2 regions of the Vallitalea longa genome follow, and region 2 is predicted to be linked to the other one. Evidence: a T-box and tRNA genes for the amino acid it is inferred to sense, from the RefSeq annotation. Region 2 holds a T-box; the other holds one or more tRNA genes.

Region 1 (12,867 bases), on a different contig from region 2:
TACTATCTCCCCAATATTACCTGAAATATTACCTTGTAAGTATCCATAACCAGTTGATAGGGCTGTAACAGTTTTAGTATCTTTATTGGCACCATCAACCTTTATTCTAATCTTAACTGGAGGATTAGCTACTGAAACTATTCTGGCAGTAACTGCTGTTGGCAAAGGAACAGGTACAGCATTATATCCAGAAGAAGTCCAAGAACCATTTATATAAAGCTGGCCTTGCTGACTACCACCATCAAGATAAGCACCGAATAGTGGATTAGTAGCATCACCTGTTATTGATATGGCAAAAGGTTCGTTTTCATATACATATGTTGGATATAAAGCAAATGAAGCAGAATCACTGGAGCCACCTGATGAAGGATAAGGTGCACCAAAAGAACCATCAGCAAATGAGTCAGTATTCCATGGATCATATCCACCAGATGGGTTAGTCCAAGGTTCAGATTGTTGTTCTGCTGTTTCTATGGTCGACATTGGATTAGGAGTTGGAATACCAGCAGAATGATTGACTCCATCAAATCCTATATAATTTTCTTGAGTCGCAAGCCAATTCACAATATTTATGCTAAGTGTCGCAGCATGTCCAGTATCATTCCAACCAGGCCATGTGGATTTTGTTGATCCAGTATCTTCTCTAAAATATTTTGGTGTAGAATCTTCGATTGGTGAAGAATCTCCAATAAAAGCTGCTTTTCCTAAACTTGGTTTTGAAATAGCTACATAAGCTCCTTCATCTTCACCACCATAGTATAGACCTGTATCTGCTGCATGAGACCATGGAGTAGGGTTATCGATAGATGAAAAATATACAAGCCCTTTTGCTTTGGTTCCATCAACTATTGATAAAGTGGATCCAGCTGCCATAAGTATTGGATCTACACCTTGTGTAATACCTTCCGAATATGTTGGAGTTTTAATAGAAGAGACGCCATCTAAACAATTTATAGCATTAAATCTAAATCTTAAGCCGAATGTTTCAGATAGCCAACCTGCATTAGCTAATCCAGGGTTTCTCATATCTCCATATTCTGTACTCATGTTGTAAGTTTGATCAGTGGATCTATTATATCCATTATATACTTCTGTTGAATCCCATGTGTTAAGGTTCCTATCTGCATTATAATGATCTGAAATAAAGTATATACCTTTTCCTGAATCTACGAATTGTTCTAAAGCATCATATTCAGATATCATAAGTGGTCTATTTGATTCAGCCATTACAAAAACATCTGCATTACTAATTGCATTATAAGTGATAACACATTCATTTAGAGCAACATTACCAGATTGTCTATCGTCGTAATATCTGATACATCCGTCATTGTTTTTATCAATACCTCGATATTCTCTTACAGTATATCCCTCGTTAACTAATGCATCGGCAAAGCTAGAAAAAGCCCCGTCAATAACCCAATCAGCATTTCCGGATGTACCACCGTGTGAAGTGTCGAACAAAACAAGTTTGCCATTATCATTAGTTGGAGAAGGTGTTTTTGCAGGTATGATGTTGTTCCAGTCGTATTGTGTAGTTGCAGCATTTGCTGATAAATGTGTTAATGTTTGATTTGGAATAAAATATGATGTCAATAGAAGTGTTAAAACTAGTGTCCAAAGAAGTTTTGAGAACTTAGAAGAATGCTTAAACATAAAACTAATACCTCCTTGATTTATTTTAAATTTTTGGACATACTATAGTTTATTAATACATTAGATTATTTAGTATTTTTTTGCAAACATTATATATTCATTATATAACAAAACATCTTAACTTTCAATTCGCTTATGTTGCAATATTAAAACTTATAGTTTTGTTTTAAATTGCTGTAGTATGAATAATATAAAAATAACATGGGAATTAGTAGATAGAATTAATAATAGATATGTTTCTAGTGGTTTTAACAAGAACATATCTATTTCTATTATTTGGATGTAATATATTTAAATTAAAGGGAAAATAATTGAGTTAATTAATATTTAGCTCACTTTTTCTTAGAAAGTTGGTATCGCAGTCATTTATTGTATCAATGTCAGGAGCTATAACGTAAAGAAAGACCGTACATTTCTTTTCATCAAAATATTTTACATAAATCCTACTTTTGAATTTTGTTACAGGAAAGTCTTGTTCCTCATTATATTTAGCAGGTGGTTTACCATATTGAATATACGCTTGGTAATTCTTTTTATACTTATGATTATGTCCGTGAGTAGTTACTGTAGCATCAATTAATACCCAATCTTTATAATTAATAAACTCATTTATTTGTTTGACACTATCTATTTTATAATCCTCCACAGGGTCATATAATCCAAATCCTGCCAAAACAAGTTCATTGATATCAAATGTTCCTGGCAATATCGCTTCTTCAATATCGATTTCACCATTATCATTAAATCCGAATTTATGATTTGTATTTTCCAGTTCTTTTACAAAATAAGAACCATAGAATGCGCCATAATAATCCGAATTAGGATTATATATTGATGAAGCACCATTAAGATATTCAAATGCCCCGAAATTGTATAATACAGTGAAATTCATATCCCTATCAATAAAATCAGAAAAACCTTTGTCGTCATTGAATGTCATAACAAATGGATACCAATCTTTTTCATTTGTAGATAGTCCTCCAGGCATGTTAATATCTATATCAATATTTTTTGTGAAACTATCTTTTTCACATATATAACTATATATTTTCATTACACATATGCTTTTCACAAATTGAAAAAAAGGACTGATGATGAATAAAATTATTACTATACATATAATTAATTTTTTAATAATTGGCTTCATAGAAAATCTCCTTACTATGATAAATAATGCTATGATAAATTATGTTTTCTAAAAATCATTATAATTATTCCTATAACCAATACTATAAAATATAATGTAACAAACAATAGTAAAAAGTCATTTGAAATACCTCCTTTTTTATGCTCATAGTATAGCATTATCTTAGGTTGCATTCTAGCAAATAGACTTGAAATATCCGCAACTACTAGTTGCATAATCATTGAATAAGTTGAATAGAAGCTTATTTATTTATTAATTATAACGATTAAGTAACCAATATACAACTTTTGTTATAAATCATTGTATTTATAATTTTTTTTATTCAGTAGTGAGTAATATTATTATTGTCAATTCATTTTTAATAGATAAAGTATAATATTTATTAGATAATGAAAAAAAGGTTAAAACCCAGTATCTAACTGTGTCTTAACCTTTAAATGCGGATGAAGGGACTCGAACCCTTACGATGTCACCACCGGTAGATTTTGAGTCTACTGCGTCTGCCGGTTCCGCCACATCCGCTTGTTCATCTGACGCTCATAAATATTAACACATCCCAAAAGAAAAATCAATAACTTTTTAGAAAAAATTTCAAGTTTAAAAATTCTGTTAATATAAACTGTGTTGAAAAATATCTTTACATATCTATGATTTTTGTTACAATATGGGTAGTACGATAATTTAGTGATCTGTAATATGAATAGATAACGGTACCAATATATAAATTAGAAAATATGATGAGGTTAAGGGTTTTTATGAGAGGAGGTAAAATCTAAAGATGGCACAAGATATTGAAAAGACCATTATAAAAAAAGCAAAAAAAGGAAACAAAGATGCATTTGAAAAATTAGTAATGAATTATGAAAAGAGAGTATACAATATTGCTTATCAAATGTTTGGGAATGAACATGATGCTAATGATATGTCTCAAGAAGTTTTCATAAAAGTATATAAATCTCTAGATAAATTTAACTTCAAATCTTCTTTCTCAACTTGGATACACAGAATAACAGTTAATACTTGTATAGACGAATATAGGAAAAAGAAAAAAAATTATCAGGTTGAATCTATGGATGAAACTATGGAACAACAAGATGGTACAGTACATAAACAATTTGTTGATAAAAGTTTAACACCTGAAGAAAAAGCAATTAAAAATGAAAATGTTAGGTTTATAAGGGAATCCATAGACGAATTAAAAGAGGAACACAAAATGATCATAATACTAAGAGATATAAAGGGGTATTCTTATGATGATATCGCAGATATACTAGATATTTCCATAGGAACAGTAAAATCACGTATATCTAGGGCTAGAGCATCATTAAAGAAAATAATTAAAGAAACTCAGGAACAAAATATTAATTTCTACGTCTAATTAAGTGAAAGGAGGGCATTAAAATGAATTGTGATAAAGTATTAGATATAATATCGTTATATATTGATGAACAATTATCTACGAAAGAAAAAAAAGCGTTTGAAGAGCATATTGCAAGTTGTAATAAATGTAAAGAAGAACTTGATTTTATGCAGAATATCATCAATGATGTTAACGATTTAAATGAAGATAAAGAATTGCCAAAAGATTTCCATAAAAATCTAATGGTTAAAATAGATAACACAAATGCAGCTAAAAAGAAGATTGAAAACAAAATAACTAAGCTTAACAAATTCAAAAAGTATTATACAGCAGTTGCAGCAGCATTTGTAGTAGTTGTTATTTTTGGGTTGATTAGGATGAATAATACTGATATGTATACCAGTGATGGATTACATTTTGATAAACAATCTGTAGTTGAAGAAAGTACTGAAAATGATAAAAAACCTCTAGAAAATGTTAAAGACAATCCAAAAACATTTTCAGTAACTGATAAATCAGTTTCCACAGATAATGATACCGATGTTAATGAAAGAGAACAAAATCAGAGTATAAAAGGAAATAAAGAATTACCTCAAACTACAAAAACAGTACCGAGAAGTATTGAGCCTAGCAATGAAAATAGTGAATCTGTCAATATTGAATTTAATGAGAATAATGAGGATAATATTAAAGCTGAAAATCAACAAATATTATCTATGGATGGAAAAGAAAAAAATGGAGAAACAAAAATTGTTAAAACAGACAAGGATGAATCAAATAATGATACCGTTGATGAAATATCCAATGCCGAAAATGCGAATAATAGTAAATCTGATGATTATGGTAATAATCAAAATGAATCAAACAAGAAAACAGGGGTTAATTGGTATGTAAGTAGTATCATAGTGATTTCATTAATTATTGTATTATTTTTACCGTTATTAATTATAAAAAATATAAAGAATAAATTAAATAGATAGATAGATCAAAAGGGCAAAGAATGATTATTCTTTGCTTTTTTGTTCATATTCATTGTTTATTAAGTATTGATTTGTTATAATAATTTATAGTATTATAAAAAAATATATAAAATTAAATAACCCAACTTTTCCACCTTGAATTTAATGCAGAACTCTATTTTTATTCTGCAAAGCCTTTTAATTAGCTTGCTAGAATAGAATTATTGAAGTGGAAAAGTTGAGTAAATAATAAATAAGGATGAATAAAATATGAGTAATGAAAAAGTACTATTAGTTGATGGAAATAGTATTATGAATAGAGCTTATTATGGATTACCTTTATTATCTAATTCAGAAGGTATGTATACTAATGCGGTTCTAGGTTTTATAAATATACTATTAAAAGTTATAAAAGATGAAAATGCAACTCATTTAGGTGTTGCTTTTGATTTGAAAGCACCTACTTTCCGACATGATAAATATAAAGAATATAAGGGTAATAGAAAAGGAATGCCTGATGAACTTAGGATGCAGATGCCTGTGATAAAAGAAGTCTTAAAAGCTATGAATATCAATATCTATGAAATGGAAGGTTATGAAGCTGATGACATTCTTGGTACATTAGCTCACAAAGCCCAAGAATCTGGACTAGATACAACAGTTTTATCCGGTGATAGGGACTTATTGCAATTAGCAACGGATAGGGTAAAGATTAGTATACCTAAGACTAAAAAAGGTACAACCACTGTGGAGAATTATTTTGAAAAAGATGTAATTGACTTATACAGTGTTACTCCTACAGAATTTATTGATTTAAAAGGACTTATGGGTGATGCATCAGATAATATTCCTGGAGTACCAGGTATAGGTGAAAAAACAGCAATCAAGATAATATCAAAATATCATTCTATAGAAGAGGCCTATGAGAATGTTGACGAATTAAAACCTCCTAGAGCTTCCAAAAACCTTAAAGAAAACTATGATTTGGCTGTTCTAAGTAAAGAACTGGCTACTATTTGTGTAGACTGTAATATAGATTTTGAAAAAGATAATATGGTTATTGACGATATATTTAATGAAGAGACATATAAATTATTTAAAAATCTAGAATTCAAACGCCTTCTAGAAAAATTTGATTCATCTATAGGAGATGATGAGAAGAGTATATTGCCTGTAAATTACAATTCTATAGATACTAAAGATGAATTGAAAAAATTGATATCTAATATATTAGGGAACAAATTATTAGCATACTACATTGTAACTGATAATGATAAGATTATTGGTGTTAGTGTTGCTTATGATAAAGAAAATGCTTATTTCATAAAATGTTTTAATGAATTAGAAAGCACGTATGTTTTTGAACAACTTAAAAATATATTTGAAAATAAAGACATAGTTAAGGTTACGCATGGACTAAAGAGAGACTTGCACATACTTGCAAAATACAATATTAAATGTGAAAATGTGTTATTCGATACTTTTGTAGGAGCATATACCATTAATCCAACAAAAGATACTTACGATATAGATGATATAGCAAGAGAATATCTAGATATAATTATGAAGTCTGAAGAAGAATTATTAGGAAAAGGTAGAAACAAAATTTCTTATCTAAATCTTAGTGAAGAAGAATTGATTAACCATTGTTCAATGCTGTCAGCAATAATATTCTATAGTTATGACATCATTGATAATAAAATTAATGAATTAGATATGCATAAATTATTTTATGAAATAGAAATGCCATTGATATACGTTTTGTATGACATGGAATTGTATGGGATAAAAGTAGATAGTGTATTACTAAATGAATATGCTGAAAAATTGGGTAAGATAATTGATCTCTTAGAAAGTGAGATTTATGAACTAGCTGGAGAAACATTCAATATTAAATCTCCAAAACAACTTGGTATCATTTTATTTGAAAAATTGGAATTACCTGTAATCAAAAAAACTAAAACAGGTTATTCTACTGCGGCAGAAGTCCTTGATAAATTAAAGGGAGAACATCCTATAATAAATAAAATAAGTGAATATAGACAACTTACAAAATTAAAATCAACTTATGCAGATGGTTTATTTGATTATATCGGTAAAGAAGATTCAAGAATCCATTCTACTTTTAAACAGACTATTACTTCAACTGGTAGAATCAGTTCTATTGAACCTAATCTGCAAAATATACCAATTAAAATGGAAATAGGAAGAGAAATAAGAAAAGTATTTGTTCCAGAAGAAGATTATGTTTTCATAGATGCTGATTATTCACAAATAGAATTGCGTTTATTAGCTCATTTAGCAGAAGATGAGACATTGATTGAAGCTTATAATGATCATCAGGATATTCATAGACTTACAGCTTCTCAGGTATTTCATATACCTTTTGAAGAAGTAACTAGTTTACAGAGAAGCAATGCAAAAGCAGTTAATTTTGGAATCGTATATGGAATAGGAGCTTTTAGTTTAGGACAAGATCTTCATATCTCAAGAAAAGAAGCACAAGAATATATTGATAATTATTTTAGAAAGTATCCAAGTGTAAAGATATATCTTGATAATTGTATCAGATATGCCAAAAACAGAGGATATTCTTTAACGATGCTCAATAGACGAAGACCAATACCTGAACTTATGTCAAGCAATTTTATGCAGAGATCTTTTGGTGAAAGAATTGCCATGAATACTCCAATCCAAGGTAGTGCGGCTGATGTAATAAAAATAGCTATGATCAATATTAGTAAAAGACTAAAATCCGAAAACTTACGTTCAAGACTGATTCTGCAGATACATGATGAATTATTGATAGAAGCACATAGAGATGAAGTTGACTTAGTGAAAAAATATCTAGTAGAAGAAATGGAAAACGCAGTAGATATAAGTGTTAAATTAGAAGTCGATGTAAATATGGGTATGACGTGGTATGATGTCAAATAATAGTTGGGGCTAAGTATTATATATAGTCTTTATGGAAATATTATTAATTATATTTCTCTATATTCAATATTATATTGATTTAATTAGAAATTTATTTATTGTGTATAAAAATTTGGAGTTGATTTAATGAAAATTATTGGCATAATTGGTGGATGTGGAAGTGGTAAGTCGGAAGTATCTAATCTACTTAAAAATAAATTTAATGCTTATATTATAAATGCTGATAAAGTCGCACATGAAATATTAGAAAAAGATAGTGAAGCGTATAAAAAAATCATTAAATGTTTTGGTAAGAATATTTTGGATAATAATGGTAATATTAATAGAAAAAGGTTAGGAGCAGTAGTCTTTTCTGATAAAGAAAAACTAAAGCTGTTAACTAATATTACTCATCCGTATATTAATGATAATATAATCCAAATTATCAATGATCTTAAAAAAGATAATAAATATAAGTATATAGTTCTAGAAATTACAGCTTTAGGTAAAGGTGAAATTTATTCTTTGATCGATGAATATTGGTATATTTATTGTAATATGAACGTACGATTGGATAGACTATTAAAGTATAGAAATATTTCAGCAGAATCCGCTAAAGATATAATTGGTAAACAACCAACAGATAGTGAATTTAGAAAATATGCAGATGTAGTGATAGATAATAGTAATACTTTAAAATATACTTTTGAGCAAATCAAAGCATATTTGATTAATTAACAGGAGGAAAAATTTAATGAGAAAATTATCTTTATGTATGCTGTTAATAATATTGTGTTTCTCACAACTTGGTGGATGTACTAAAATAACAGATAAGAATACAATAGAAAACACTAAAAATAACGAATCAAGTGAAAATTCCGAAGAAAAATCTGTTGAACCAGTTGCTAGTTTCGGAGGAGAGTTAAAGTTATTAATAAGAAATCCAGCTACATTAAATCCATTACTTAATACAGATAGAACTATCGATCAAATGCTAAAATTAGTTTTTGACCCACTTTTTGTATTGGATGATAATGAAAAACCTGTACCGAATTTGGTTGATTCGTATACTTTATCAGAAGCTGGAACTTCAATAACAATAACCTTGAAGAAAAATATAATGTTTCATAATGGTACTGAATTACACTCTCAAGATGTTGTGTATACCATTAATACATTAAAAGCTGCTCCTGAAGATTCTATATATAAAGTTAATGTCAAAAATTATAAAAGAGTCTCTGCTATAGATAATTATACTTTTAAAATTTATTTTGACCAACCTTTTGCATTTTCTTTATATACAATGAATTTTCCTATAATACCTAGACAGTATTATAAATCTAGTGAAGATAATAGTATGAAACCTGTTGGTACAGGACCATATTCATTTTCTAGCTTTACTACAATGAGAGAACTTAAGCTAGTAGCCAATGAAAATTGGTTTGAAGGAGATGTATATGTTACTAATATCAAAGGCATTATTACAAAAGATGAAGAAAATGATTTGAATGCTTTTGAACAGAATATAGTGGATATGATTAATCCTAAAAAATTCGATTGGCAGGAATATGCAGAAACAAAAGGAGTAGCATTAACTGAATACCCGACTTATTATTATACATTCTTAGGTTATAACTTTAATAATAGAGTATTGAACGATAAAAACATTAGACAATCTATTGCATATGCGATTAATCGAGAAGATATTATCAAGAATGAATTTTTAAATCATGCGTATATAACTGAATATCCAATACATCCTAAATCATGGTTGAATGAAAATGCAGAAACAAAATATAATTATGATAATAAAAAAGCGAAAGACTTAATATCCGCTGCTGATTTTTTGGATACTGATGAAGATAAGATATTAGATAGAAATGTTGATGGAACCAAAGAAAATCTTAGTTTAAGGATATTAGTTAACAACGATAATCCTATTAGACTGAAAATAGCAAATAATATTAAAGAATCCTTAGAAAAAGCAGGATTCGTGATAACACTAGATTCGGTTGATAGAATAACCTATAATCAAAAAATAACTGATAAAGATTTTGATTTATTGTTAGGTGAATGGAAACTTTCCACTATACCTGATTTTACATTTGCTTTCCATTCAACCCAGATTAATAATGGTAATAATTTTATTAGTTATAACAATCCAGAAATGGATAGAATATTACAAAATGTATTTTCAAGTGTAACGGATAATGATTTGTTGAATTCTATTAATGAATTCAAGAATCTATTTTCTGAAGAATTACCTTATTTCAGTTTATTCTTCAGAACATCTGCAATGATAACTAAAGAAAGAGTACAAGGTAAACTTGACCCTTCAATTTATAATAATTATAATGGTATAGAAAATCTATATATTGTAGAATAAAATTTATATATAAAATACTATCAGAGGATTATTTTCATAAAGAATCTAATCCTCTTTTGTTAAAAAAAATATAAAAGTCTAGATTTTTTCCATTTATGTGTTATTATATATTATGTATATGTATGCAAAATATTGATTTACCAATAATATTAAATTGATATAAAGTTCTGTAATAAGCATTTGAGGTGATTTTTAAGCTATGACATCAGAAGAAATATTACATGTTAATGAGTATGTTTTTGGACTTGATATAGGAACCAGAAGTATAGTTGGAATAGTAGGTTGTATGGATAATGATAAGTTTAATGTAATAGGGAATTATACTGCTCTACATAATACACGAGCCATGATAGATGGACAAATCCATGATATTGATAAAGTTGCTGAAACGGTCAATATAGTTAAGACTAAACTCGAAAAGCAAATTGGTTTTAAGCTTAAGAATGTATGTATAGCTGCAGCTGGAAGAGTATTAAAAACATATCAAGTACATGTAGAAGAACAAATGGAGAACAATGAAATAATTAATAAAGACCATATCCATCTTTTGGAATTGATGGCTATGGATAAGGCACATAACATGTTAGATGAAGAACTAAATGACAATAGTGTTTATCATTGTGTAGGATATAGTGTAATAAAGTACTATCTCAATGATTATACATTTTCCAATTTGGAAGGTCATAAAGGTAAAAAAATCGGGGTGGATTTACTTTCTACATTTTTACCACAGGAAGTAGTTGATAGTCTGTATTCAGTTATTGATAAATGCAATCTTAAGATATCAAATCTTACTTTAGAACCAATAGCGGCAATTAATATTGCAATTCCAGAAAGATATAGGTTATTGAATATAGCTTTAGTAGATATTGGTGCAGGTACCTCAGATATTGCCATTACAAAAGAAGGAAGTATCATAGCTTATGGTATGATTCCTATGGCTGGAGATGAAATAACTGAACAAATTGTACATAACTATTTAGTAGATTTCGAAACCGCTGAAAAAATGAAGCTTAAACTCAATAAAGTTAAAACTATAGTATTTAAAGATATTATGGGGATTACACATAAAATAAATTCTGAAGAAATATATAATACAATAAAACCAACAATTGATTTATTGGCTGAAAATATAAGCAATAAGATATTCGAACTCAATGGAGGTAAAACTACCAATGCAGTTTTTTGTGTCGGTGGTGGAGGAAGACTTAAACAGTTTACCAAAATCTTATCAAGTAAGCTTTTACTTCCTAATGAGAGAGTTGCATTAAGAGGTTATGAAGTTCTCAATAATGTATACTTTAAAGATAGAAAATCTAAAAATCCAGAAATGGTTACACCTGTTGGTATATGTCTCAGTGGACTAGACAAGATCAATAATAATTTTATTAATGTTATATTAAATGGTGAAAAACTGAAAGTATTTAATAACAATAATTTAACTTTAGTTGATATAGTTGCTTATAAAGGCTATAATCATAAGAATTTGATATGTAGACGTGGAAAAGATTTAACCTATAAATTGAATGGAACCATAATAAAATTGAGAGGTAGTACTGGAGAACCAGCAATTATACGCGTTAATGAAAAAATAGCAAGTCTCAATCATCCAATAAGTGCGGATGATAATATAACGCTTATTGAAGCGAAACATGGGAAAATGCCATCTTTACTGATTAAAGATATAATAGATAAATATGGAAAATTCAATGTTATCATTAATGATAATAAATTCAATTTTCCATATAAAATAATGGTCAATGATGTAGAAAAAGATAATAGTTATATAATAAATGACCAAGATGATATTAAAATATTTACCGATTATACAATAAAAGATATCATAGATATTACAGATATTAATACTGAAAATAGTTCAATATATGTTAATGATGAATTAAAGTCTCTTAATCATATTGTCAATAGATATGATAAGATTAAAATAGTATTAAATGAAAATACAATAAAAGATGTTAATGATAGTAAAACTAACGAGATTGCTGCTACAATTGAGAATGAAAAAATATCTTTCAATAATAATAATCAAGTAAAAGTATATGTAAATGGAAAAGATATCATATTACAAGGTAAACAATCTTATATTTTCGTAGATATTTTTGATTACATAGATTTCGATTTGAAAAGACCACAGGGTAAAATAGTTTGCCTTATAAATAAAAGAACAGCTTCTTATATGGAAAAGATAAGCATGGGAGATCAAATAGAAGTATATTGGGACAAGTGAGGGGATAGGCCTTGGAACGCACATTAAAATATGAAAAGAGATTTATACATATATATACTATAATAACAGCTATGATTATTATATATTTTGTGATTACTAAATTAACTAATAGGTGCGATAAATTTATTATTCAAGGACTAATTCTAGTTATAGTACTATATATTATTAATATAGTCTTCCATAAATTAGAATATTTTA
Region 2 (12,867 bases):
TGCTGTAAGAAGCTTTATAGCTACTGATGTAGAGAATAATAATGCATTAGATTTATATGAAAACTTAGGATATGTTAGAGATAAAGGTAGAGGACAAATTAATATGGAAAATTGATAACAGTGAAGATCATTTATTTTAGAGTATGAAAATGAAACTAATACAGGAGTATAAGATATGGATAGTAATATAATTCAAACAGTCACAAATATTGTTGAAAATCAATGCAGAAAAGATACAAATATATTTGGTTACGATATCTGGAGATATCATATTAAAGTAGTAGTGGAATTTTCTATGATACTTGCTGATAAACTAGATGCAGATAAGGAAATTGTTGAGTTAGCATCTCTGTTACATGATTATGCAAGTATTAAAGATAAAAAGCTTATAGATAAGCATCATATATATGGTGCTGAGGAAGCAGGAAAGATATTAACGAGACTAGACTATCCAGAAGATGGGATTAATAAAGTTAAAGAATGCATAATCCAGCATAGGGGAAGTGTCAAATACAATTATACCAGTAAGGAATCAATCTGTGTAGCAAGTGCAGATGCAATGTCTCATATAGAACATGTTCCGTCACTATTGAAATTAGCTTATTGTAGGAAAAATCTAAGTATTGATGATGGAGCTAATTGGGTTAATGATAAAATCGATAGAAGTTGGAATAAATTATGTCCCGAAGCAAAGGATATTATGCAGAAAAAATATAATAGCGTTAAAGAAATCCTAGACACATATAAAGATTGTTAAAAAGGAGTATGAGATGATAGAATACGGATGTTTAGCAAGATTTTTCAATGACTATAAAGATGAAGTAACTTTTGCTAAGGAAAATGATTTTTCTATTATGCAATTGTGGTATGACTCTAATGGTTTAGCTCTAAATAAAGATTCTAAGCCATTAGAAGTCATAAAAGAATGTAATTTCAATACTATAATTCATGCAGTATTAGATATTAATGAAATAGAAGAACATATCACCAAATTAATTAGGATGTTGAAGTATTTAGGACATAGGGAGTTGATTATACACCCAGTTTGTAAAAGCGAAAAGATTACGAACGAAACTATCTACAAATTGAGTGATAGAATAAAAAAAGCAAGTATCCTCTTACATAAAGAAAATATAAAATTATATTTAGAGAATAACAGTAAATTAGACCCTATTTTTAATAAAACTGAAGAAATAAATATACTTTTCAATGAAAATAAAGACGTAGAATTTTTGCTGGACTTGGCACATATAGATGATTATCAACACCTTAATGATATGGTGAAAATTAAAATGCCAAAAATACTTCATATAGCTGATAGGCATCTGGAGGTTGTTCACGAACATTTGCCAATAGGTGATGGAAATATTGACTTCAACCATATCTTTAGAACAGCTTTATCAAAGTTTGATGGGAAGATCATATTTGAGATTGTTCAAAGTCCTGAGGATATAGTCAATTCGAGAGATATAATAAAACAGATGTTAGAATGTGTTTAGAATAAAGAAAATTGAATAAATTTATAGGGGTGGTTTGATTTATGGATATATATAAAATGAGTTCATTTTCCAAAAATGAAATAGGTGGGAATAAAGCAGGAGTAGTTTTGGATGCTGATAGTTTAGATGAAGCAAGTATGATGCAGATAGCGAATCAAGTTGGTTATTCTGAAACAGCTTTTGTAATGAAGTCTGATATGGCTGATTTTAAGGTCAGATTTTTTACTCCTGTTAAAGAGGTCGATTTATGTGGACATGCCACTATTGCAGTTTTTAATTTATTGAAGCAACTTAATATCATTAAAGCTGGTATATATCATCAAGAAACAAAAGCAGGTGTTTTGGAAGTTAAGGTCAATGATGAAAATGTTTATATGGAACAGAACCAACCTGTATTTTATGAGATTATATCTAAGGACCATATGAAACATTGTTTTAATAATTTTATGATGGATTATATATGTGAATTGCCAATTCAGGTAGTATCTACTGGAATAAAAGATATAATGTTACCAATAAAGAGTTTGGAAATTTTGCTATCACTAGAACCAAATTTAGAACTAATCAAAAAGATAAGTGATGAATTCAATGTAACAGGAATACATGCTTTTTCCTTAGACACATACGATAATAATAGTGCCCATTGTAGGAATTTCGCCCCTCTTTATGGAATTAATGAGGAATCGGCAACGGGTACTTCAAATGGAGCCTTAGCTTGTTATTTGTACAAGTACAATAATAAAGTAAATAAATTCACTTTTGAACAAGGATACGTTATGAATGAGCCGTCAGAGATAAATGTTGAATTTAATTTAAAAGATAATAATATAGAAAGAGTTTATGTTGGGGGTAAGGCAGTTAGGATATGATGAAAAAATACAATTATATAGGAGGGAGAGAAATAAGTGAAACATAGAAAGGTGTTAAGTATAATAATAGTAACATTTTTACTGACTGGCTGTACTAATCCCAATAATAAAGAAGAACAAGATGTAAGTAGTAGTGTCAATAGTAATGAAAATGAAAGGTCACAGGAGGAAATAATTAAAGACCTAGAAGCTTATATTACTAATCTTGAAAAAGATAATAGAGAATTAATTAATCAAATAAATAATATGACAGTTGATGAAGATAATAAAGAAGATATAAAAAATGAAGAACGAACTTTTCGGGAAGATGAATATCAACCTATTGTAGGTGTAAAGTCTTATGAAGGGGATTGTACCTTAATGATGTTTCCTTATTCAGATTCAGATGTTATAGGAGAAAAGCCAAGTGAAGTTAATATTATTTCAACAGGGATTAATACATTAAACGAAAAATGGGCTCTAGTTGAAGATTTAGGTTCTGTAGCATGGAACAGATATGGTTATATTAAAATTGAAGGTTTATCAGATGAAGTGGAAGGTAAATTCGATTATGATTCTTTTGATGTAGATATGACAATTGATGATATTAAGATAGGGGATATGAAAGAAAAAGTTATTTCACAGTATGGAAATGATTATGCAGTTATAAAAGATGGTAATGGCTATCTTATATCGTACGATGGTTTGGATATAACAATAGACAGCAGATTATCAAGAGTAATGGGGATAAGAACAACTAAAGAGGGATATTCTACAAAAGATGGTTTTTCGGTGGGTGATAATGCTATAGAAGTCTGTCGATATTATGAATCTATATATAAGTATGATTATAGAGAATGTCTATGTTTTGATTTAGGTAATATGTATATGATGCAAATTCAGATAGATACAGAGGAACTTAATGAAAAAAGTATGATAACTAGAATAGATATAGGTCCAGATTGGATGGGAATATTTAATTAAAGGTGGGAAAGTTAAGTAGTAATACAAAATATACCTATGAAAAATATTAAAATATTTAATCTTGATTTTCCTTAACCAATATGTTATGATACGAATAATTATATATACAACATACAATGAAAAGGAGTAGTAAGTATTATATTGAATCTAGAGAGCTGTTGGTTGGTGTAAAACAGTATCAATGTATATTGAACTCGCCTTGGAGTATCCCTTCTGAAATCAAGTAGGTTGGGACGGTTACTTATCGTTAAAAAGATTAAGAGTATTTCATATGGAAACTATCATGTGGAATAAAGTAGAGTGGTACCGCGAATATAAATCGTCTCTATGCATAAATGCATAGAGATTTTTTGTTCTTGCAGTAAATAAATATAACCACTTTTCTTAGAAGTTAATAAAGGAGGAAAATTAAATGAGCGCTGTTTATAACCATAAACAAATAGAAACAAAATGGCGTAATATTTGGAAAGATAATCCAATCAATAAAGATGAAGAAGGTAAAAAGAAATACTATTGTCTAGATATGTTCCCATATCCATCAGGAAGTGGATTACATGTAGGACACTGGAGAGGATATGTACTTAGTGATGTATGGAGTAGATACAAGGTACTTCAAAATCATTATGTGCTTCATCCAATGGGCTGGGATGCATTTGGACTTCCAGCAGAAAACTATGCTATCAAGATGGGAACTCATCCATCAAAAGCGACTGCTGATAATGTAGAGAACTTCAAGAGACAGTTAAAAGAAATCAGTGCAATATATGATTGGTCAAAAGAAGTTAATACTACTGACCCTGATTATTATAAATGGACTCAATGGATATTTGTAAAAATGTTCAAAGAAGGTTTAGCTTACGAAAAACAAATGCCTATCAATTGGTGTCCTGATTGTAAAACAGGTCTCGCTAATGAAGAGGTAATTAATGGAAAATGTGAAAGATGTGGAGCAGAAGTAACTAAGAAAAATTTACGTCAATGGATGTTAAAGATAACCGCTTATGCGGAAAGATTACTTGATGATTTACAAAAACTTGAATGGCCTGCTAAAGTCAAGAAAATGCAAAGCGACTGGATAGGTAAATCTTATGGAGCAGAAATTGATTTTAAGATTGACAGTATAGATGATACTATCAAGGTGTTTACTACTAGACCAGATACTCTTTATGGATCAACATTTATGGTTCTAGCACCTGAACATGAGATGGTAAGTAAATTGGCTACTGATGAGCAAAAGGAACGAGTTGAAAAATATGTATTTGATACTTCAATGAAATCTTCAGTGGATAGATTACAGGATAAAGAAAAAACAGGTGTATTTACAGGAAGTTATGCAATCAATCCTTTAAATGGAGCTAAAATTCCAATCTGGATTTCAGACTATGTATTAGCTGATTATGGTACTGGAGCTATCATGTGTGTTCCTGCTCATGATGACAGGGATTTTGCTTTTGCTAAGAAATTTGACTTACCTATAATTCAAGTTATTGCAGAAGAAGGAAAAGAAATAGAAGAATTAGAAGAAGCTTATATTGGTGAAGGTGTTATGGTTAATTCAGATGTATTTAACGGTATGAAATCATCTAAATCAAAAGAAGCCATAGCTAGCTATTTAGAAGAACATGAAATAGGAAAGAAAACAGTTAATTACAAATTAAGAGACTGGGTATTCTCAAGACAAAGATATTGGGGAGAACCAATTCCTATTGTACATTGTGAAAAATGTGGAGCTGTTCCAGTACCGGAAGATCAATTGCCAGTGACACTTCCAAATGTAGAGTCTTATGAACCTACAGGAACTGGAGAATCACCACTTGCTGCTATTGATGACTGGGTTAACACAACTTGTCCAGTATGTGGTGGAAAAGCTAAGAGGGAAACCAATACTATGCCACAATGGGCTGGTTCATCATGGTATTTCTTAAGATATGTTGACGTTAATAACGATAAAGAATTAGTTTCCAAAGAAAAAGCAAAAGAATGGTTACCAGTTGATATGTATGTAGGCGGTATTGAACATGCTGTACTTCACTTGTTATATGCAAGATTCTATACTAAATTCTTATATGATATAGGTGTAGTTGATTTTGAAGAACCATTTAAGCGTCTATTCAACCAGGGTATGATATGTAAAAATGGTGCTAAGATGAGTAAGTCAAAAGGCAACGTAGTTTCACCTGATGAATTAGTTGAGAAATATGGTTGCGATTCTTTAAGACTTTATGAACTTTTTGTTGGACCACCAGAGTTGGATTCAGAGTGGGATGATAGAGGTATTGATGGTGTTTATCGTTATATCAACAAAGTATGGAATTTAGTTGTTGAAAATAAAGATAGAGATATAAAAGCTACTAAGGAACTTGAAAAAATTAGACATCAATTAGTATATGAAGTAACTAATCGTCTTGACAGTTTCCATCTTAATACAGTAGTTAGTGCTTTCATGGAATATACTAATAAATTAGTTAGTATTTCTAAGAAAGATGGTGGAGTAGACAAAGAGACATTAGGTGATTTGATTATTTTACTTGCTCCTTTTGTACCTCATATATCAGAAGAATTATGGCATATGATCGGACATGAAAATAGTGTATTCGCTGAAGAATGGCCAACTTTTGATGAAGATAAAATGAAAGAAGACGAAGTGGAAATGCCTGTTCAAGTTAATGGCAAGGTAAGGGCAACGATTACTATTGGTGTTGACGAGGCTAAAGATAGCGTACTTGAAAAAGCAAGAAAAGCTATTGAAAATAAGCTTAACGGGAAAAATATTGTAAAAGAGATATATGTTCCTAATAAAATAATTAATATTGTCGTAAAATAGATTTTAATAATCCATATAACCCTGTATTATTATTCACTGGGGTTATATGGATTATTTATTTATATTTACATCATATCCATCATTGTAACAACCATATCCAGTTTGTTTTGGTCAGATTGGGATAAATTATTTTTCATGGAGTCTATTATCAATGAAGATTCTTGTTTAGTGAATTGTAATCCGTTTTGTTTCATTTTTACACCATAGCTGAATAGAACCCTTACTTTTTGCTCCATAGGTTTTCCAGTCATATCATTAAGCATGTCAACCATGATTTTGAGTTTTTGTGGACTTATATTTTTAAATGCTTCATCATTTAAAATGTGAGAACTTTCGTTCATTCAATACACCCTTCCTATATGAATTATTAGAATATAATTAAAAAAATTATGAGTAAATTAATGTATGTATTTAGTTACTCTTTCATTAATTGTTGTAATTTTTTAATTAATTCTTCTTGATTTAGGTTTTCTTCATTATTACTGCTATAGTTACCATCAATATTATTATTGTCAATTAGTTCAGCTTTTTTGTTGTTTATTGAAGTCATCATTGATTTTAAATTATTAACATTAAGTAGGATATCTATTAGCTGTTTATTTTTATCAGAACAACTTGGACGTAATGCCATAAGCATATCTCTCTTAGTGATATTGGTTTTATTTAATGCAGGGATTTCATTTATTGAATGATTATTATATAGATTCATAGTATTAATGAATTCAATAAGTTTCACAAATAGTGCTATCTTTTTTTGGTTTTCCAAGTTCATATATGGTATAGCTGCTTTTATAATATTCATTTTATTACTGTTAACTATAGTATCAAAATCTGAATTATTATTACGGGATTCATTAAGATTAGTTGATTGAGAATTTTGCTTGATCAATTGAAGCATTTTATTTAATTTAGTAAAATTATTATTATAATCATTAGGTTCCAAATTTTCTAGCCTCCTAAATCTATTATCTATAATATTGTATGTGAGTAATGGATATTAATTTACAATAACTTTAAAAATAAGCTTATATTTAATGTTCAATTGGTAAATCACAATAAATATTTCTGGAGCTGTTACCAATAATTAATATTTTACATATATTAAAATTAAGGAAACATGGGAGATAATAAATGGATAATAATTCATTAACTACCATGAATAAATTTGATATAACTAATTATATCAACAGTATCAAAGAGGCTATCAATAAAATCACTAGAGAACAATTATTGAATAATCTTTCTCTTACTATAAATGAATATAAAGAAAAATCCAGAGAAAATTATAAAGATAGCTTACATTTACTTGAAGCAATAAAACCATTTATCAATAATCAAACAATCGAAGATATAGATAAGATTTCAGAAGTATTTAATAATGTCGATGCTATAAGAATGTTACTGAATAATTTTTTAGTTAATAGCAAAAAGAATGATAGTGAAATAATACCGGAAGTTAAACCAAAGAAAATAATAGATCAACAAGGAGATTTGGTTTTTGAAGATAATACAATATATGAAATAGATAAAGAATGTAAACCTTCAATAACTTCACAAAGCTTATGCAAAGATAAAAACCCGAATCAGAATGTTTTTGCTTTGTTTTTACTCATGTTAGGTAACAAATAATATAATTAATTTGAGCTAATAAAATTCAAAAAGATAATATGATATTTGGTATTGAAAAAAGTGGTAAGAGATGTACTCATACCACTTATTTTGTGTCAAATAGGAAAGTTTAATTTTCTATTTCTTTTTTGATTTTATCTAAGACATAAGCCTTTTAGTAATAAGTACTATAATCCTCCATCGTTACATAACATAAGCATAAGTAGAATCAATAGCATGTTGTTATCTCCTAGTCCTCCCATACCACCAGAACCACATCCAAAATTATTATTACCGGACATTAGAAGTAATAACATCATCAGCATCATATTATTATTGTTTCCACCTAAATAGCCGTTAGGCGCTACATCACTCATAGTTTGCCTCCATATATACTTTCTTAATATTTTATGTCAAAGGGCTTGTTTTCTATGAATGATTTAAGTAAAGTTAATAAATAAATCATATAGTTGTATTGATTCGAATAAAATATATTAATTCAAATTTGAACAGGTGGAATATGAAAAATATAGCATTATTCCTTTTACCTATATTATATCAAAGAGCAATAAAAGGAAAACATAATTATACAAATAATAAAAGTAGTATAAAGAAAGAGGATAGAAATACTGACATTAGTGTAATTGAGGATAAAGATAATCATAATAAAGCAATCAAGAATATTCAGGTAATCGTTAATTGCAGTAAGGATGATAAATATGAAAATGAATTGAAGAAATTAGGAAGAGTGAAATATAGATTACCAATGATCAATTCATATGTTTTAGAACTTCCAGAAAAATATGTTGGAAAACTAAACGGCATTAAAGGTGTGGAAGCTGTAGAACATGATGCGCTGATAACTGCACAAATGGATGTAGCTAGGGAAACAGTTAATACGACATGGGCAGATGTTAGAGGAGTATCTGGTAAAGGAATCGGAATTGCGGTTGTTGATACAGGTGTTTATCCTCATCAAGATTTAACTAAAACTAAAAATAAGATAGTGGGATTTAAAGATTTTGTAAACAATAAAGAATTCCCTTATGATGATAATGGACATGGCACACATGTAGCTGGAATCATCAGTGGAGATGGTTATGAAAGTAATGGTAAATATAAAGGGATAGCCGTAGAGAGCAATATAATAGGTGTAAAAGTATTAAATAAAAAAGGTTCAGGCAATATATCTGATGTTTTAGCTGGTATACAATGGATTTTGGATAATAGGAAAAGATTTAATATTAGAATAATTAATTTATCAGTTGGGATGAAAGATATAGAAGGAGAAAAATCTGCTCTAGTAAGAGGAGTTAATGCAGCTTGGGATAGTGGATTGATTATTGTTACTGCTGCTGGCAATAATGGGCCAGAAGAAGGAACGATAACAACTCCTGGAATCAGTAGAAAAGTCATTACAGTAGGTTCTTCCGATGATGCAGAAACAGTTAAGATAATGGAAGACTTGATATCAGATTATTCAGGAAGAGGACCTACCAAAGAATGCATAAAAAAACCTGATATCGTAGCGCCAGGGTCAAATATAATTGCATGTAGTACGGATAAAGAATATACACCAAAAGATAAATATTATCCTAACAACGATATCGGTTATACGAAGAAAAGTGGTACTTCTATGGCAACACCTATCGTCAGTGGTTGTATTGCATTACTTTTATCTAGACATCCTGAACTAACCGGAAAAGATGTAAAACTAAAATTAAAAGATTCTGCTATAGATCTTGGATTCTCACAGGCACATCAGGGTTGGGGACTGATAGATGTAAAAAAATTATTACAATAAGGAAGAGGATATTGTTTGTTTTACTTGGCTACTTGCAAAGTATCGGTTTGAGTAAAACAAACAATAATCCCTTCAAGAACCTATTTCATATGCTTAAAAAGTAGGACTTTCCTATAAGAGAACAAAAGAGGCTATGCCTCATAAAAAATTTCAAGGAAAATAGATAGTAGAATTTTTATATTTAAATAAAAAAAGTCCTAAATTGTATTATTTAGGACAAGGTCTATTTCTATTAAGGGGGATAGAATAGGATTAGTAGTTACAAGTACCGCCACCGCAAGTACCTCCGCCACAGGTGCCACCCATTCCGTTGCCGCCCATAAGCATTGACATCAACATATATAGCATCATATTATTATCCATAATTGAGCCATTTCCGTTTCCGTCACCACACATTAATAGTAAAAGTAATAGTAACATATTATTAGATTGCATAATAGTCCTCCTTCTTGAATATATATTTTCTTACATATTCCTCAGTTTAACGTAAGTTTAATATAGTTTATGAAGAAGGGTATAAATGTGTGTTTGTATATATTTTAGTAAGTAAATCTTATTAGGAAAATTTGATAGTGAGTTGAATTTACATTAGTATATATTATAATATTCTTAATCAAAATAAAGTCAATTAAAAAACATTTTCATACAATCGTTCAAAAATTCCATATCCATGTTGGGGTTATCATCATTATCAAAAATAAGGATTAACAATATAAGCAGAAATATATCATCATCATTTTGTTCCTTTTTATAATTAGTCATAAATGGGGCTGAAATATCTTTTAATGAGTAGTAAGTATTAATACTTTCTATCATATAAATTATCCTTTCAATGGTTTGATACTTCTTTCATTTCCTATTACAATAATTATGTATTAAATAGGTTATTTATTCATTTACATACTATATTAGATAGAAATATATACCAATTAAATATTAGGAGTCTATATATAAGACTAAAGCATTAGTATTAGTTGCTTTATGCCTATGAAACTATTGACATTCCAAGTACAATCGTATACAATTATACCATAATTGAATATATATAAAATTTTATGCATATATAGTAAAGTTACTTAAATAATTATCAAGGAGGAACAGCGATGGGTTTGAATTTAACTCAAAAAATTATTAAAGATCATCTACTTGAAGGTGAAATGATTTCAGGTAATGAAATAGGTATAAAAATAGATCAGACATTAACGCAAGATTCTACTGGTACTATGGCATATCTACAACTGGAAGCAATGGAAATTGATAAGGTGAAGACAAAAAGATCTGTTGCATATATTGATCATAATATGCTCCAACAGGGATTTGAGAATGCAGATGACCATAAGTACATACAAACTGTAGCGCACAAGCACGGTGTATATTTTTCACGTCCAGGTAATGGTATATGTCACCAAGTACATTTAGAAAGATTTGGTGTACCAGGTGAGACTTTATTAGGTTCTGACAGTCATACACCGACTGGTGGAGGAATCGGTATGCTTGCTATAGGGGCAGGTGGTCTTGATGTAGCAGTAGCTATGGGAGGCGGAACATATTATATTACAATGCCAAAAGTAGTTAATGTTAAATTGACAGGTAATCTAAGACCATTTGTTACAGCTAAGGATATAATCCTTGAAGTACTTAGAATAATGACTGTAAAAGGTGGAGTAGGTAAAGTTATAGAATATACTGGAGATGGTGTCAGTACACTTAGTGTTCCAGAAAGAGCGACTATAACTAATATGGGTGCAGAATTAGGTGCTACCACTTCAATTTTTCAAAGTGATGAAGTAACACATTCGTTCCTAAAAGCACAAGATAGAGATGAACTATGGAAAGAATTAAAAGCTGACAGTGATGCTGTTTATGATGAAACTATAAATATTGATTTAAATGAATTAGAACCTCTTTTAGCTATGCCTCATAGTCCAGATAATGTTGAAAAAGTAGCTAATATAGCAGGATTGAAAGTTGATCAGGTATGTATCGGAAGTTGTACTAACAGCTCATATCTTGATATGATGAAAGTATCTAAGATATTAAAAGGTAAAACAGTTAACCCTAATGTAAGTTTAGTAATTGCACCAGGTTCTAAACAAGTGCTTAACATGTTGGCACAAAACGGTGCATTGGCAGATATGATAGCGGCAGGAGCCAGAATCCTAGAGTCAGGTTGTGGACCATGTATCGGTATGGGTCAAGCACCTGCAACAGAGGCTGTTACATTAAGAACATTTAATAGAAACTTCAAAGGACGTTGTGGAACAGTTTCAGCAGGAGCATATTTACTTAGCCCTGAAACAGCAGCTGTAAGTGCTTTAGCTGGTGAATTGACTGATCCTATGACTTGTACTACTGATATAGATGTTACTATGCCAGATAAATTTTATATAAATGACAATATGGTGGTTCCTCCTGCAGAAGATGGAAGTAAGGTAGAAGTCGTAAAAGGACCTAATATCAAGCCTTTTCCACTTAACGAAGAACTGAAAGATAACGTAGAAGGAAAAGCATTGATAATAGTTGAAGATAATATTACAACTGATCATATTATGCCTTCTAATGCAAAATTATTGCCTTTCAGATCAAATATACCTCATTTAGCAAATTATTGCTTAACACCATGTGATGAAGAATTTCCTGCTAGAGCAAAAGCTAATGGTGGAGGAATGATTGTTGGTGGAGATAATTACGGACAAGGTTCAAGTAGAGAACATGCAGCATTAGTTCCTTTGTATCTAGGTATAAAAGCTGTACTTGCTAAGAGTTTTGCAAGAATACACAAAGCTAATTTAATTAATTCAGGTATTCTTCCACTAACTTTTGCAGATATTAATGATTATGATACAATAAGTCTTAATGATGAATTGAAAATGGAAAATGTAATCGATCAAGTAAAATCAGGAAAAATCATTGTTCATAATGAATCCAAAAAACTTGATTATGAAATGAATATAGAATTATCAGATAAAGAATTGAAAATGATTCTTGCAGGTGGTAAGATCAATTTCATTAAAAACATGTAACATGTGTATAAAACAAACCATAAGAGAGGAATGTTAATCATGGATTATATAAGCAAATTTGAACAACTCATAAAAGAGCAAAAAGCTAGAGTGAAAATGATGAAAGAACAAGGCGATTTTGTTAAGTATGACGAACTTGATACAATAGTTATTGGTGTTGTAGGTGGAGATGGAATCGGACCAGCTATAACTGATCAGGCACATAGAGTATTGAAATATTTATTACAAGATGAAGTTAAGAATAATAAAGTAACTTTTAAAATGATTGATGGTCTTA

Evidence for each region. A T-box is a leader RNA that pairs with one kind of tRNA and senses whether it is charged. The one in region 2 lies ahead of leuS (leucine--tRNA ligase), so its partner is inferred to be a tRNA-Leu.
Region 1: it encodes a tRNA-Leu, which carries the amino acid that the T-box ahead of leuS (leucine--tRNA ligase) is inferred to sense. The anticodon was not compared.

The regions. Positions count from the first base shown of each region.
Region 1 covers NZ_BRLB01000007.1:20,882-33,748, reverse strand. The annotation lists gene QMG30_RS12555 (DUF6359 domain-containing protein) at 1-1,656, opposite strand, end outside; gene QMG30_RS12550 (hypothetical protein) at 1,973-2,803, opposite strand; tRNA gene QMG30_RS12545 (tRNA-Leu) at 3,242-3,325, opposite strand; gene QMG30_RS12540 (RNA polymerase sigma factor) at 3,582-4,181, shown strand; gene QMG30_RS12535 (anti-sigma factor family protein) at 4,205-5,143, shown strand; gene polA (DNA polymerase I) at 5,393-8,059, shown strand; gene coaE (dephospho-CoA kinase) at 8,186-8,776, shown strand; gene QMG30_RS12520 (peptide ABC transporter substrate-binding protein) at 8,793-10,424, shown strand; gene QMG30_RS12515 (cell division protein FtsA) at 10,624-12,669, shown strand; gene QMG30_RS12510 (sensor domain-containing diguanylate cyclase) at 12,681-12,867, shown strand, end outside.
Region 2 covers NZ_BRLB01000020.1:631-13,497, forward strand. The annotation lists gene QMG30_RS20855 (GNAT family N-acetyltransferase) at 1-115, shown strand, start outside; gene QMG30_RS20860 (HD domain-containing protein) at 176-757, shown strand; gene QMG30_RS20865 (sugar phosphate isomerase/epimerase family protein) at 771-1,499, shown strand; gene QMG30_RS20870 (PhzF family phenazine biosynthesis protein) at 1,541-2,368, shown strand; gene QMG30_RS20875 (hypothetical protein) at 2,405-3,331, shown strand; T-box leader at 3,439-3,661, shown strand; gene leuS (leucine--tRNA ligase) at 3,744-6,155, shown strand; gene QMG30_RS20885 (hypothetical protein) at 6,221-6,496, opposite strand; gene QMG30_RS20890 (hypothetical protein) at 6,571-7,098, opposite strand; gene QMG30_RS20895 (hypothetical protein) at 7,287-7,784, shown strand; gene QMG30_RS20900 (hypothetical protein) at 7,952-8,140, opposite strand; gene QMG30_RS20905 (S8 family peptidase) at 8,635-9,567, shown strand; gene QMG30_RS20910 (hypothetical protein) at 9,820-10,002, opposite strand; gene QMG30_RS20915 (hypothetical protein) at 10,192-10,383, opposite strand; gene QMG30_RS20920 (aconitate hydratase) at 10,671-12,590, shown strand; gene QMG30_RS20925 (isocitrate/isopropylmalate family dehydrogenase) at 12,630-12,867, shown strand, end outside.